2 regions of the uncultured Chloroflexus sp. genome follow, and region 2 is predicted to be linked to the other one. Evidence: riboswitches for the same ligand, from Rfam matches in the RefSeq annotation. Region 2 holds a riboswitch; the other holds the start of a gene.

Region 1 (8,112 bases), on a different contig from region 2:
TCTGTGCCGCTCTCGACCAACGCCTGTTCGGTCATCAAGACGTGTTTGCGCGGGAAGTTCATCGTCAGCGGTTCGTCAAGCGCAATCACTGCCTGTACCGCTTGATCGATCAACTCGATAAGATGGGGAAAGGCGTCGCGGAAGAAACCGCTAATCCGGCAGACGACATCGATCCGCGGGCGACCAAGTTCAGCGAGCGGGATAATATCGAAGCCGATCACGCGCCGATTCTCACGTTGCCAGCGCGGGCGCACGCCAAGCAGGGCTAATACCTGCGCCACGTCGTCACCGGCAGTGCGGATGAGGCTGGTGCCCCAGATGCTGATGCCGACACTTTCAGGGATGGCGCCGTATTCGCGCTGGTAGCGCTGGATCAGGTCGCGCGCCAGCCCTTGGCCGGTCTCCCACGCGGCGAGGCTTGGCACGCTGCGCGGATCAAGGCTGTAGAAGTTGCGTCCGGTCGGCAGAACGTGGGCCATGCCCCGCGTCGGCGCGCCGCTCGGCCCCGGCGGTACGAACCGACCGCCAAGCGCGGCCAGCAGATGTACGATTTCGTCAGTTGCGCTCTGGCGTAAGCGCGGTACGATCCATTCGCAGGCGTAGCGCAGCGCCGCAGCAACCGGCTCGTGATCTCTATGTGCCGGCAAAGCATCTGTCAGCACACCAGCAACTGCCGCTGTCTCCCAACCAGCATCATTGAGCCGGCTCAATATTTGCCGGCAAAGATTCTCAAGAGCCGCGATGCAATCGGCATTGGTTGCCCACTGCTCGTCACCGAACCGCCGTCGGCCCGGCTGTTCCTGCAAGGTGCGCCAGTCTTCTCCCAACGCCGCCGCGACCGTTGCCGGCAAGCTCGGCGCGTGCAGGTTGGGCAAACGCAGCAGGTGGTACACCAGATCGACCAACTGCGCGCCAACGGGTACCGTGCCGAGAATGTGCAGACCATCGCGGATCTGCGCGCCGGTCAGTTCGCACAAATAGCCTTCGATGTCTTCGAGTAGGTGAGCAACCTCACGCCCTTCTAACTCGGCCAACACGGTGGGCGTACCGTCTTCAAGCACACTCCCATCCCACTCGTGCTTGTGATCGCCGTGATCGGCCTGTAACACATAGCGCAGATCGTCAGCCAACTGGCTGCGTTGCAGCACCTCCCAAATCTGGCGCTGCAAGAGCGGCAGCTTGCTCGGATCGAGCCGTTCCATACGGTAGTATTCATCGACCAATTGGGCCAATTCGGCCAAATCGCCATATGCGCCTGCGTTGGTCATCGGCGGAGTGAGGTGATCGATGATTACCGCATGGGCGCGCCGCTTGGCTTGGGTACCTTCACCGGGATCGTTGATGATGAAGGGGTAGATCAAGGGCAGATCGGCAAGAAATGGATCGGGAAAGCAGGTAGCGCTCAACCCAACCCCTTTGCCGGGCAGCCATTCGAGCGTGCCGTGCTTACCGAGATGGATGATCGCATCGGCGCGCCATTCGTCGCGTAGCCAGCGATAGAGCGCGTAGTAGTTGTGCGGCGGCGGCAGGTCGGGCCGGTGGTAGATGGCATCGGGATCCATATCGTAACCGCGCGGCGGTTGCAGCGCTACAAACACGTTGCCGAATTCTAACCCGGCCAGCGCCAGCGCGCCGTTATGCACATACGCGCTTCCCGGCGGCGGCCCCCATTGGCGGGTCATAGCCGCTTGCACCTCCGCCGGCAGCTCGGCAAACCAGCGTTGGTAGGTAGCCACCGGAATCCGGTACGATTGGGCCAACTGCTCGGTAGTCAACCACGTCTCGTCATACGAGCAGCGTGCAATCAGATCGGCGATCAGCCGGTCGCCGTTTTCCGGCAAATCGCCGACCATATAGCCAGACTCGCGCAAGGCGGCAAACAGGCGCATCAGCGAGGCCGGTGCATCAAGGCCGACCGCATTGCCGATCCGCTGCGCTTTGGCGTTACTGTTAGTCAAGATGACCGCGATCCGCTTCTGCGCATTCGGGATGCACCGCAATTGCGTCAACCGCCAGACCATGCCGGCCAGCCGTTCGATCCGCTCTTGATCGGGCAATGAGCGCGCCGCCGACTCGCCCGCTTGGGCTTTAAACGCCACCGGTATGCCAATGATTCGGCCATCAAGTTCAGGCAAGGCCACATTCATCGCCGTATCGAGCGGCCCCAACCCGCGCCCGTCGCGCTGCCATACCTCGCGACTGGTACTGCTGATCAACGCCTGCACGACCGGCACATCGAGTTGCGCAAATGGATGCGGATCACTATCGCCAAGCGCAAAGCTGAGCGTCGAGACGATCACATCAACCGGCCCGGCTTGGCGCAACAGATCGAGCGCCACCGGCAGGCCCGCCGTATTCACCTCTTTGAGCGAATGGGTGTAGACTGCGCGCACGCGCAAGCCGTGCGCTTGCAAGCCAGCGATCAGCGCATCGACAAAGGCGGTATTGCCGCTGAGCAAATGGGCGCGGTAGAAGAGTAGGCCGGCTACCGGCGCGTCATCAGCCGCCAGCGCCGGTTGGGCCACCTTGCCGCGCCGACGTAGTTTGGGTGGGGTGTAGATACCGTGGAGCGGCAATTCGACCGGCGGATCGTAGCCCCACCCGCTCGCCAACAGGTAATCGCTCAGACACTGCAAGCCGTTGGCAAGATTGGCCGCGCCGCCAGCCTGAAAATAGGCGCTCGCCAGCATCGCCAACGGCACGCCAACTGTCGAACGTGCCATCAGATCAGGGTCAACCTGCTCGACTGCCGGCACACAGAGTAGGAAGCCGCCCGTCGCCGCCGCCCATTGTTGCAGCCGTTCGAGACCATAGGCGAATGCTGCCGGACTGTGCAGGCGCGCTACCACGATCGCAGCCGCAGGCAGATACTGTTCGAGCAAGCGGTCAATCGCCGCCGGTTCGGCCAACCGGCCCACGTGCGCCATCCGCACCGGCGCAAAGCCGTCGGGCAACAGGTCGAGCGCCTGCTCGAGCGCGAGCAAGTCAGTATCGGCTTGGCTCAGCACGAGAATGCCATCACCAACCACTGCCGGTAGTCGTTCGGCGATCGTGGTCGGCGCACTCACGCCATCCCAGCTAAAGCCGTTGAACAGGTGCGGCGCCAATGCCGACGGTGGCGGCAGCGGATGATCGGCTGCCAGTAGCTCCTCAATAAAATCGTACAGAATCGGGATAAGCGCCGGATCGTTCAGCGAATGAAACCAGTATGGCCGCCCATCCATCAGCAAAAGGGCCACATTCGCCAGTGGGCATGGCCCAAGACAACCGCCTTGGCTCAGATGCACCCGATTGCGCAGCCGCCGCCGCTCCCATTCGCGATGGTACAGATCAGTAGGTACCGGCGCAAAGCCGCGCTCGGTGTGGCCACAGCAGCAGCCGGTCGCACAGATGATCAGCATCCCGCGCCGGGCACCGGCATTGACCATCCGCCCATCGAGGCGCTGCACCATATTGCGTTTGAGCGATTCGACCATGGTTCCTCGCTGCTAGTGCCAAATTTACCGCCAAGAACGCAAAGGACGCGGAGGGGCGCTTCATTGGTCACACGCACAACCGAACTTGCTATTCAACTTCCTCAACCTCTGCGCTCTCCGCTTCCCCCTGCGGTAAAAAACTACCTCAGCAGTCAATGCTCGCAAACCCTCAATACTCAATCCCCGGCTGAGCGCGAATACCCTGATCACGGAACGGATGCTTTATTTCCTGCATTTCGGTGACCAGATCGGCATACTCAATCAACTCCGGCGGCGCATAGCGGCCAGTAATGATCAGATGAAGCATCGGCGGCTTATGCACCTTCAGCCACTCCACCACCTCAGTGGCCGGCACCCAGCCGTAGTGCATCACATAAGTAAACTCATCGAGCAAAAAGACATCGAAGTCGCCGCTGGCAATCTGCTGCTTGGCCAACTCCCAACCGTGCAACGCCCGCGCCTGCGTCTCATCGAGATTGCGGCTCGTCCACGTAAAGCCATCACCGAGCGGCGTCAGGGTAATCCCCATGCGCTCAAGCGCGCGCAACTCACCAAACTTAGCCTGTTCGTGTTTGATAAACTGCACACCACCGACACGCATATTGCGCCCCCACGCACGCAGCAGAATACCGAGGGCAGCAGTAGTTTTGCCTTTTCCATTGCCCGTATTGACGATCACCAACCCTTTAGGCTGATGACTAGCCCGCACTGCCTTGCGGCGCGCTTCAGCTTCAGGCGATGAACCCGGCTCAGTTGGTGTTGTGGGTGTATCTTCCATACGTTGCGCCTTTACAACTAAAACAAGAACCCCAGCCACTTGCACTGGCCGGGGTTATGAAACGATGACGCGCAGGTATGCGCCTCCCGTTCATCCTCCTTGGCACGAGAAGGGCTGAACGAACCATTACATCGCGGCAGGCGTCCTGGCTTCCGACCGATAACGGCCGGTTACAGTTGCGGCACAGCGCTGGACTTGCACCAGCTTCCACCTTTACGCCCTAGCATCCGGGCTAGCGGGACACCGCGATGGGTATGGAATTGCGTATGTGCAATAATGCGTCAATTATAACACAGAATCGCTGATGCACTATCAAGCGCAATGCTGCGCAAGCTAGTCTCACTTCAAAAACAGATGGTACGCCGGATTATCGCTCTGCTCTTGGTACGGATAGCCTAACCGACTCAGCGAAGCGTAAAACCGGTCGAGGTCAGCATCAGGCACCTGAATCCCCGCCAGCACCCGGCCATGGGCGCTGCCGTGATTGCGGTAGTGGAACAGACTAATATTCCACGACGCATCGAGTGACTCGAGAAACTGGAGCAACGCCCCCGGACGTTCAGGAAACTCGAACGAAAAGAGCCGTTCATCGGTCGCTTCTGGCGCGCGCCCACCAACCATGTGGCGCAGATGAATAATTGCCAGCTCATCATTGGTCAGATCGAGCACTGTGTAGCCGGCATTCCGCAACCGCTCGGCCAACTCGTGACGCTGACGCGCATCGGTCAGTTGCACACCAACAAACACGTTCGCATCGGGACGAGGTGCATAACGATAGTTGAACTCGGTAATGTTGTGCGGCCCAATGGTACGACAAAACTGCTTAAACGAACCGGGGCGTTCGGGGATAGTGACGGCAAAGAGGGCTTCGCGTCGTTCGCCAATCTCGGCCCGCTCGGCGACATGGCGCAGGCGGTCGAAATTCATATTTGCGCCACAGGTCAACGCCACTGCCGGCAGATCGGTGCCGTACTCGGCAATGTACCGCTTCAGACCGGCGACTGCCAACGCCCCCGCCGGTTCCATAATCGCGCGCGTATCTTCAAACACATCCTTAATCGCGGCGCAGACCTCATCGGTCGTCACGCGGACAAAATCATCAACGTAGCGTTGCACAATCGCAAAGGTATGCTCGCCGACACGCCGCACCGCCACGCCATCGACAAAGATGCCGACCTGATCGAGCGTCACCCGATAGCCAGCCCGCACGCTCTGATACATCGCATCGGAGTCGTCCGGCTCAACGGCAATAATTTCGATATTGGGGTTAATACTCTTGAGAAAGATCGCAATACCGGCGATCAAGCCGCCGCCCCCCACCGGCACAAAGACCCGGTAGCGTTCGGACCGCATCTGCTGCGAAATCTCAAGCCCAATCGTTCCCTGCCCGGCGATCACCAGCGGATCGTCATAGGGATGGATGAACGTCAGACCTAATTCCTTCTGCAAACGATAGGCATGGGCCTCGGCGTCACTGTAACTATCGCCGTAGAGCACCACCTCGGCGTTGCGGCGGCGGCACGCCGCAACCTTTATTTCAGGCGTGGTCACTGGCATCACGATGAGGGTGCGAATGCCCAGTTGCTGACCAGAATAGGCCACGCCTTGGGCATGATTCCCGGCAGAAGCGGTAATCACACCGCGCGCCTTCTCGTCGGGACTCAGATGCGCCATCCGATTATAAGCACCGCGCAGCTTAAACGAAAAGATTGGCAACAGATCTTCGCGCTTAAAGAAAATCTGCGCCCCCAGCCGCGCGCTGAGCAGCGGCGCCGGTTGCAGAGGCGTTTCTTGCACCACATCGTAGACCCGGCTGGTCAGAATCCGTTGCACATAGGTAAAATCAGGGTTCGGCATATGTAGAAAGCTCCTGTGCGCCGCAGACACGGTTGCGCCCTCGCTGCTTGGCCAGATAGAGCGCCCGATCGGCATCAGCAATGAGGGAAGACGGATCAGGATGAGAAACGGCTTGAAAGGTCGCAACACCGATGCTGAGCGTTAGCGTAATCTGTTGCTCATCAACTAGAAACGGCGTAGCCATCACCGTCTGGCACAAGCGTTCAGCCGCTAACAACGCCGCATGATACGGTGTTTCCGGTAAGATCAAACCAAACTCTTCGCCGCCATAACGCGCTAGGATATCGGTATCACGCAGTTGTTGCCGGCACCGGCGCGCCAATTCGCGCAAAATATGATCACCGGCCAGATGGCCGTAGGTATCGTTCACCTGCTTAAAATGATCAATATCAATCATCGCAATACTGACCGGGGTATGATACCGGCGCGAACGATCGATTTCGTGTTGTAAATGTTGCAGAAAATGGCGCCGGTTCACCAACTCGGTAAGCGTATCGGTCATCGCCAGCGTCTGCATATGGGCAAAGCGCAGAGCATTGTACAGCGCAACCGCCACCGTCGCCGCTAGCATCTCGAGTGCGCTCAAATCAGACATGGTATAGGCATCGAGGTGATCGTGCCACGCCAGCAATGCGCCAATAATCCGATCACCAACCACGAGCGGCGTCGCCAAGAGTGATTGATGATCCAGATCGCCTTCGATCTCAAGCGCGGGTTGCATCGCCGGTTCAGGCAGCGCGTGCGCCCCTGACAGCCGCAGCGAGACGCCGAAACGAAGCACGTAGCCAGCAATACCTTGCGTAAGCGGCAGTTGCAACCTTGGTTGGCGGCCAGCCGTCGTTACCAGATAGACATACTCGACCATCTGCTGGTCATTCAACAGCGCAATGGTAAAACCAGCATGGGAGATTAACCGGTTGACAGCGCGATGGATTGCCTGATAGAGTTGTTCGAGATCCAGCGTAGCACCAATCTCAATACTGGCTTGATAGAGGGTGTAGCGTTCATCGGCATTGCGAATGGCGCGCTGGTATAGGCGGGCGCTTTGCAAGGCAATCGCAGTCTGGTGGGCGATAGCTTGCAAGAGATCGCGATCGCTCTCGTGAAAGGGCTTGTTACGGAAACGATACACCGCCAAGATACCCAACGGCGTCTTGCCATGGATAATCGGTGTCGCCAGCAGCGAAGAAACCCCAATACGCACTAATTCCGGCAATGCCATTGGATGATTGGCGTAGTCTGGAATGAGGATCGACTTCCCATTCTCGATCATCTGCCACATCAACCCGCGCCGCGGCTCTTTAAAGGGCGTCACCAGATCAACCGGCAGATTCACGAGATGGCCAGACAACAACCGATCGTGATCCGGATCGTACACCGGCAGCGCGCCAGCATCAGCATCGAGGAGATCCATTGCAAAACGCACCACATGTTCCAGCACATGGTTCATCTCAAGTTTGCTGGACAGGGTGAGCGCCATTTCACCGAGCCGGTGATCAACCAGCGGCTCTGGCGCCGGTTGCCGGAACGTGATCAGCAGACCGAACGGTACTCCCGGCGCTTGCCACAAAAACTGGCGTTGTAGCGCATATTGCAACCCGTTTAGAAAGACATCCGCGCCATCGGCAGCCTGAACAAGATCAGGCAGCAACGGCTCAACATACGAAAGGAGTGGCAGCATCGCCTCACTTACAGCGAGCATCTGGCAGTTGGGCGACAAAAGGATAAATAGTTCAGATGTACCAGACAGATCAACCTTCATACCCGCCCACCGGCAGCGAGACTACGCCAAGATATCAGTCGCGACGCTGATCACGCGCTCAATGTGCGCCCGTTCGATACCATAGTGAGTGACAGCGCGGATGCTCGTATTGCTCATGCTTCCCATCAAGATGCCGTATGCACGCAGCGCCGCCAAAAATGCGTCTACGCTCAGGCGTGGATGAAAAAAGGTGAAGCGCACAATGTTGGTTTGCACTTTGCTGAGATCAATCTGGACTC
Region 2 (8,112 bases):
TCGATCCGCCAGCGCCAGTGTTCAGCGATCGGGATATTACAACAAAAACAGAGCACTAGTTGAATAGGTGTGGCATGGGTCAGCACGAGAACCCGTCCGCCGCGATAGTTTGCCAACAGCTCCTGCCACGCTGCCGCCACCCGCGTCGCCGCCTCAGCCAGACTCTCGCCGCCGGTAGGTCGCCCGTTTATCCCTAACGCCCAACGTGCTTGGGCATCGGTTGGGAAGCGTTGCCCTACTTCACGGTAGGTTAGTCCCTCCCACAAACCCTGATCAACCTCGATCCAGCGCGAGTCTTCACGCAACGGGATGGAACGATGCTGCAGCAGGGCCGCAGCCAACGCGCGCGTGCGCTGGGTAGGGCTGGCGATAGCATGGGTAAAGGGCAACGCGCGCAGCCGATTCGCCGCCGCTGCGTGCTGGCGCAGGCCGTACTCGGTCAGCGGGCTATCGCCACGGCCCAGATACCGGCGAGCACGGTTGGCTTCGGTTTGGCCATGGCGAACGAGCCAGACACTGGTGCGCATTGTGTCGTTAACCCCCTATCCTCTCACTATTGACGGCACGCGCATTGGCGTTGCAGAGAGATAATACGATGTATCGTTGGCTCGATCAGGGAGCCGCATTGCCGTGCGGGGTTACCCTCGACCGGCCCCCCGCCGTCGACCGCCTCCCACCCTTGCCGTATGATCACGCCGCTGTAGGAGCCACACCGCCGTGCGGCTTTCCATTGGTACATCACTATTCGTTAATTCGTTCCTCTCATTCGTTGATTCGTTGCCGCCACAACAATACCGCCGATTAACAACGCCGCCAGCGCCGCAAAGCCCAGCCATTGCCCGGCAGTGCCGGTCGCCGGCGGTGGCGTTGCGGTGGGTGCTGCCGTCGCCGCCGGCGGTGGTGTTGTGGTAGGTGCTGCCGTTGCGGTGGGTGTTGCCGTCGCCGCCGGCGGTGGCGTTGTGGTAGGTGCTGCCGTCGCTGTCGGCGCTATAGTCGCCGCTTCCGCCGCTTCACTCCGGCATACATCGGCGAGTTCCAGATGAGGCGGAACCGCCCCGCCACTGGCATCACCCGGCCCCCATGCCCACCCGTGCAGATCGCCATCGCTCACCCGCACGCTACTCGCACCGAGGTTAGAGTAGCGCCACCCACCCGCTTCGCGCCGGTAGAAGGCCCAATACACCGCCCGACCCTGCTGATCGCGAGCACAGAAACAACTGGTGGCCGGATAATCACACCCTTCGCGCCCAATTTTGCATACCGCTGCGCCAATGCTGCTTTGCTGGCTAATGACCGGCAGGCCACTACGTTCGAGCAGCTCTAATCCGCTGATCGACGGCTCACTAAACTCGACGCACGCAGTAACAACTTCGCCATTGCCAAACCGCACGACTACTCCGGCGCGGTTAACCGCCGGTTGCGCGGCAGCCACGCCAGAGAGAAGCGCGATCGCGATTAAGCCAACAAGTTGAAAAATTCGCTTCATCGCTGTATGGGCACAGCAGCGCTGTGCCCTGCAAGCTATCTTCTCATTATCCTACCTGCGTCCGCCGCAACGCTTGCCCTGCCGCCAACGCCAGCAAGCCAGCCAGCGCCAGCAGCGGCAATAGCGGCTGTGCTTCGCCAGCAGTGCGCGGCAGCGTAGTCGCCGGCGCAATCAGGCTCTGCGCTGCTGGGATCGAGGTCGTCGCCACCGGCAATGCCTTCCCGACCAGCGCCGGAATAGCCTGATAGGTCGCGAGCGCATTATCATCGGGCATCGCATTTTGATAGCGGAACGCACCGCTGCTGTTTTGGAAGGCGGCCAACGCACTGAGTGGCGTCGCGTCGCTTTGCTTCCACGCTGCGCCGCTGGGATCTTCGCCGAGGGCAATGATGGCCATCGTCACCGCTGCCGTCGAGTTAGCATCGCTGGCATTGCCAAACGGCGATGTCTGCGAGTAGGGGAAGCCGCCATCAGGGTTTTGCTGGCCGCGCAGGTAAGCCCGCGCCGCGTTCAGCGCATCAGCGGCGCGGGCCCGGCCAGCCAGCGCCATCACTGCCAACGCCGTGGTGTTCGTATCGCTACCGGTTGCCGCCGTGCCATCAAAGCTCCAGCCGCCGTCGCGCAATTGCAGCGCGATCAGCCGGTCAATCGCCGCCGCTGGCGGTTGCACACCCATTGCCTTGATCGCTAATAATGCGAGCGCATGACCGTACACATCGCTACCGTACTGACCGGTCGTTGCGTTGTACGTTGAACCAAGCTGTTGGGCTAGATTGACCCCGCCGAAGTTGAGCGGATCGCTCTGAGCGGCGACGGCGGCCAATATCAGTTTGGCCGTCGCACCGGCTGATGAGGTGCCGTAGGTGGCTGCCTGCCCGGCGAGGTAGGTCACGGCATTGGCCGACGGTTGCTGACCACCAGCTACGAAAGCGACGATCGCGTCGGCTGTGTCACCCGGCCCAAAACCGGCAAAGCTCCCGTCGGCTTGCTGTTGACTGGCGACCCATTTCAGCGCCGATTCGACCGCCGTGCCCTGCGCAGCGACCGGCAGCCAAGCGGCGATACTCAACACCGTGGCAAGGAATAGTGCAAAAACCCGGCGCATCATGCAGATCCCTTTCGTTCAACAAAACATCACAATCCAACAGATCTATTGCCCCGACAACAAAAACCCCTTCCACGGCTGTGGAAGGGTGCGAAGGCAAGAAAGAACGCCAATCTTGCGCGCGCCTCACCCCCTTTCCAGCGCGGGTGTGATAGCGAACAAGCAGGGACGGGCATTCTGGCTCGTCGCCGATGGCGACCTACAGTAGCGTGGACTGCGCCGGCCTTTGACCGGACTTCCCCCAATTAAGCCCTTCGCTTCCTCCGGGCTCCCTGCTGGCGGGGTTGCTACCCCGCAATTACTTATATTCAATTGCGGCGATAGTACCATAATTGCTACCGTGCGTCAATGGAGTAGAGCTTGGCAATCTCCCTACTACCCTCTCGCTACAAGCGGCTTGCCCGTTTGTAGGCAAGGAGTAGGGAGTCGGGATTGTCAATCTTTCCCCATCTCCCTAACTCCCTCCCCATCACCGCAATTGCGCCAGCACCTCGGCCAACACCGCAATCGCCCGCTCGTATTCAGCCAGCTCGACGTGCTCGTCGGGGGTGTGGTCAAGGCGCGAGTCGCCCGGCCCGTAGGCGACGATCGGGCATTGCCACACCGGCCCGACCACGTTCATATCGGCAGTGCCGGTTTTGTGCAAGAAGGCCGGTTGACCGCCGTGTTGGCGGATAGCACGCACAAAGGCGCTGGCCAGCGGCGTGGTGCGTGAGCTTTGGAAGGCGGGACAGGCCCCTTCAAATCCTACCTCTGCCGGGCCGGCCAGCCTGCGCACGGTCTCGGCTAACTCGTGCGGATCAATGCCGGGTGGGAGGCGCAGACCAACAGTCGCTTCTACCCATTCACTGATTCCGTCGCTGCCACTGCTCACGCGGCGCAACGAGGGGATCAACTGCTCGAACAGTCGCTCACGCCCCGCATTCACATGCTGACAATGTTGTTCAACTGCACGCCAAAAATCAACCATCTGCTCAGGTGCGGCACGCTGTTCACCAGCGCTGTGGGCAGCCGGCTGCTGATACCGGTAGTGCGTCAGCAAGCGTCCTTTATACCCCAGCGTGATCCGATCCCAACCGCTTGGCTCGCCGATCACGCAGAATGCCGGACGATACCGGTCACGGGCGGCATGTGCGCCGCGCGAACTGGCCGCCTCTTCCTCGGTTGCACCGATGATCGCCAGCCGACAGTTAAGCGTGCCGGCCAATTCGGCCCGCCGCGCCGCCCACACAAACGTTGCCAGCGGCCCTTTGGCATCAACCGCGCCTCGTCCGTACAGTTTACCATCCTCGATCCGCACCGGCACCTCGCCCGGCACAGTATCAATATGGCCGAGCAACACCACCAGCGGCCCACTTGTGCCCACATGCCCAACCGCGCTGCCCGACTCATCAACGAATGCTTCCCAGCCAAAAGCCGCCATCTGCTCGACCATCACCTGCACCGCCGCCGCTTCGTGGCCCGATAACGATGGCGTGCGCAAGAGGCGAATGAGAAATTCAACCGCTTCATGCATTATCAAACTCTCCTCAGCGATAACCTAACAGAGGTATTGTTACTCACTACTTCCTCACCCTATGGTATCATGCACGATATATTTGCCGAATCCCCACCTATACTGGAGATAATATGTCCGCATCATTCGTCTTTAACGCCGACCTACGCAGCCTTAAACAGATCCGGCGTTTCATCACTGATGCGGCCAGCAATATCGGCGCTCGCCGGGATAGTATCGACGATGTTGTGTATGCGGCTAATGAGCTGATTTCCAATGCGATTACCTACGGCTATGGCGGCCAAGCTGGCCCCATTTGGGTCGATGTCTGGAACGACGGTGATATGCTGTGTGTGCGCATTTGCGATGCCGCGCCGGCCTTCAACCCGCTCAATGTGCCGCTGCCGCGCAATCTGATCGGGCGCGGCCAGCAACGCGCCGGCGGGTTGGGGTTATTTTTGTCGCGCCATCTGCTCGATGATTTACAATATCGAGTATTGCCTCAGGGTGGAAATGAATTAATACTGGTGAAGTGGAATGCTTTTTAGCGGTAACTGGCCATGATTATCGAGAGCACTATTAGCCAGCGCGAGTTTACGCGCCATGCACTGAGCCGTTATTTTCGCCGGCCGATTTTCTACGTGTTTGCGTTTGTCGCCGCTATCTTGACCGCATTCGTGATCTACGATCCGAGCATCCCGCAAGCGCCAGCCCTGATCGGCGGCTGGATTCCGTTTCTGGTCTACGCCATCACCGGTTTTGTCCTGATCTACCGCCAGAGCCGCAACTGCGATCTACCGATTTACCAGCCAACTCGTTACGAATTGGGACGCGAGACGTTGATCGTCAGCGCACGCAGCGGGCGCAGCGAGATTCCATGGTCGAAGGTGCGCGCGTGGCGCAAGCTTGGCGGTGTTTACGAGCTGCAACTGATCAATGGGCAGGTGTTGCTCATCTCGGCCCGCGCGATTGGCCCCCGCCAAGTAGGCGCTTTCGAGCGCATGCTGCGCAACCGGATCGAGCCCAAGCCAGAGCCGGGGGTGTTCGATGAGCCAGCAGCATGAGATAGATGAGCGCTTACCGCCGTTGGCGCTTGACTCGGCCCAACCGCAGGCGATTTCTCCCACCGATCTAGCCCAGTACCTGCGGCTCGATCAGTGCCGGCGCTATCTGCGCTTGCGCCTGCACGAACGCCGGAAGGAGCTGAGTTGGCTGCCCCGCTACGGTATGTCGCTTCAGCCCCTCCCGCCGATGCTGACCATCGCTGGGCGCCAGTTTGAGCAGGAGATCGAGGCGCAGGTGCGCAAGCGGTTTCCGCAGGCGATTCACTGCGCGCAGCGCCGGCAACAGGGTGTTCCCAACTTTTTGCTGTCTAATCACAATCATATCGTTATTGACCAGTTGCGGCATCTGACGCCCAACACGACCCACGTGCTGTTTCAACCCCGCTTAGCCGCGCGCGTGTACGGCTGGGAGATGAGCGGCGATGTCGATCTGCTGTTGCTATCCTGCGATGATGCCGGCGCTTGCCATGCGATCATTATTGACACCAAAAGTTCGGCGGCAGCCAAGATCGAGCACCGCTTGCAGTTGGCCTGTTACCAACGTCTGCTCGAACAGATAACGGGCGATGCCGGCGTGACGCTGGCTTCCATCCGGCTTGGCGTGCTCTATCGCGGTGAGACACCATCACCGCAGCATACCCCTGCTGAACAGCGGCGGGTGGCCAATGAGCGCCAGCAGGCATCTGATCTCCTCGGTGTGACGATTGCTCAGCTTGAGCTGATTGCCGATCCTGCCCCTTACCTCGCCGAGATTGAGACCCTGCTCGATGGGTCGACATCGATTTTGGCGACTACCGCCACTGCGCCGTTTGCCGAGTTGCCATTTCATCTCACTGCTAAGTGCGATGGCTGCCTCTATAACGAAGTGTGTATGCGCTGGGCTGCCACCCACGATGACCTCTCACTTATCCCGTCGCTCACCGAGCCGGAGAAGGCAGCTTTACGCGCGCACGGTATTACCACCACGAACCAACTGGCTCTGCTCAAAGAGTTCGATGGCGAGCGGTTGATCACGCCGGACAGCCACCGTCCATTGATTAACCAACTGCACAGCCATCCCATATTGGCCCCGCGTCTCGATGAGTTGATTCACCGCGCCCGCGCGTTTCGCCGCTGGCGTGGCGATCGGCTCACAGCTACCGCTTATCTGCCCTACAAAGGCCATAGCTCGTTGCCTGCTGTAAGCGCCGATTTCCATCCCAACCTGATCGCCGTCTATCTTGACCCGCTTTACGACCATACGAAGGGCATGCTAGTGTTGCTCGGTGCGCTGGTGGTTGGGTATAGAAACGGTGTCCCCTCTCAGGAACGGACACTGATCAAATTACTCGACCAACCGCCGCAGTTGCCAGCCGATGAAGGGAAGTTGCTGGAAGAATGGATCAATGAACTCTTGCAGGCGATTGTTGCGGTGGCTGATGAGACTCGGCAAGCGCCTATCCATCTAATCGTGCCCGATTCGTTCAGTTTGCAAAACCTGCTCGACGGGCTGGCCCGCCACCCTCAAGTCTTTGGCTCGACCCCACTCTACGATCTGGCGGCGCAGAGCGCCGGTTTTGAAGCGCCGATGGTAACGGTGCTAATCAGCGAGCGCCGTCGGTTCCGCAACGACCCGCTCGCCTACGACTCGTTGGCGCGCTTGGCGTACATGCAGCGGTTTGATTGGGGCGAGTATCGCCGGCTCTTCTACCGGCGCGTGTTCGATGATCTCGGTAATGACAAAGATTTGGGCTGGTATACCCGACGGGTACGCTTCAACAATCAGATACCTCTTGAATATGTGTATGCAGCGTGGGATGCATTACCGCCGCCACCCGGTCACGGCAATGACGATTTGGTTGATTACCGGCGAGTCAAGCGGCAAGATGTCATCAACTTTGTCGAGAAGCGGCTACATGCCATCGCACTGCTGGTCGATCAAGTACCGCGCAATCCGCGCACAACCAAACCGGCGTTTGATCTCTCGTGCATTGTCAACTACTCACGACGGGCGCATACTTTGGCCGATGCGCTGGCCGAATTTCTGTTGCTCGAGCGGTACGTGGCGCTGGTGACATGGGGGCAGCAGCATCTGCCGCCGCCCGAACAGCGGGTACTGGCCGGTACTAGCCTGATTGTGCGCTACGAGTTGGAAGATCAAGACCCGGCCTTGCTCGAGACGCTGGCCGAAAACGAGCGCCGGCAGGCGTTGAAGGCTGAATTGACCGGTGGCCGGAAAGGGGTGCGGTTGAAGGCCGAGCAGAAAAAGCAGGTCGAGCCGCTGCCGCTGCCTGATGTGCCGCTGTGTCTGCGGATTGATCTCAGCGGTGTTGAGTGCGATCTCGCAACAACACTGCGCTTGACTAGTCTCTCGCCCGGCGATAAGGTCATTCTCGCGCCGCGCTGGAGCGTTGATGAACGGTTGCCACCCGACCAGCGCGAACCGTTCACCACCACGGTTCGCCAACTGCTCTATCAGCCACGGGCGACGCTGGTTGCGATTGAAGCAGACGGACGGGTGTTGCTGAAGCCTGAACATCGCTATAGCACAGGCGATCGACGGTTCACCTTCAACAGCAATTGGCGTTGGCCGCAAGCCGGCGAGCTGTATACGATCGAGGCCGATCCCAACGACATCTATGGCCAGCGCTGTATGGAGGTAGTGCGGGAATTGCAGAAAGGGGCAGTCAATGCGCTCTACGTGCGCTTGAACGATCCCGCCGGGGTGCGGGTCGCGTTGCCGGAAACGGCGCAAACTGGGCACGACCAGTTCGTCGCGGGGTTGCGTGTGTTGGCCGAGGCTGGTGTGTTGCACCCCTTTGATGAGCACCAGATGGATTACATTGCCAACTATGGCGATGCTCCCACCTTGCTGGTGCAAGGCCCGCCCGGCACCGGCAAGAGCTACACGTCGGCCTTTGCCCTGCTGGCCCGCATGCAAGGCTTGCTGGCTGCCGGCCAACCCTGCCGCGTATTGCTCAGT

Evidence for each region. A riboswitch is a leader RNA that binds a small molecule or an ion and turns the genes downstream of it on or off. The one in region 2 is predicted to bind cobalamin.
Region 1: linked by a shared signal. The riboswitch ahead of cobO (cob(I)yrinic acid a,c-diamide adenosyltransferase) and the one ahead of Q1A00_RS13690 (prenyltransferase/squalene oxidase repeat-containing protein) in region 2 are both predicted to bind cobalamin.

Annotation. Positions count from the first base shown of each region.
Region 1 is NZ_CALLJH010000007.1:48,504-56,615, reverse strand. Features, by position in the region: gene cobN (cobaltochelatase subunit CobN) at 1-3,476, opposite strand, end outside; gene cobO (cob(I)yrinic acid a,c-diamide adenosyltransferase) at 3,646-4,254, opposite strand; cobalamin riboswitch at 4,372-4,517, opposite strand; gene ilvA (threonine ammonia-lyase, biosynthetic) at 4,594-6,111, opposite strand; gene Q1A00_RS03375 (sensor domain-containing diguanylate cyclase) at 6,098-7,873, opposite strand; gene ltaE (low-specificity L-threonine aldolase) at 7,895-8,112, opposite strand, start outside.
Region 2 is NZ_CALLJH010000039.1:77,279-85,390, reverse strand. Features, by position in the region: gene Q1A00_RS13700 (histidine phosphatase family protein) at 1-527, opposite strand, end outside; gene Q1A00_RS13695 (hypothetical protein) at 749-1,486, opposite strand; gene Q1A00_RS13690 (prenyltransferase/squalene oxidase repeat-containing protein) at 1,533-2,594, opposite strand; cobalamin riboswitch at 2,740-2,881, opposite strand; gene Q1A00_RS13685 ([LysW]-lysine hydrolase) at 3,061-4,107, opposite strand; gene Q1A00_RS13680 (ATP-binding protein) at 4,221-4,634, shown strand; gene Q1A00_RS13675 (YcxB family protein) at 4,647-5,150, shown strand; gene Q1A00_RS13670 (bifunctional RecB family nuclease/DEAD/DEAH box helicase) at 5,134-8,112, shown strand, end outside.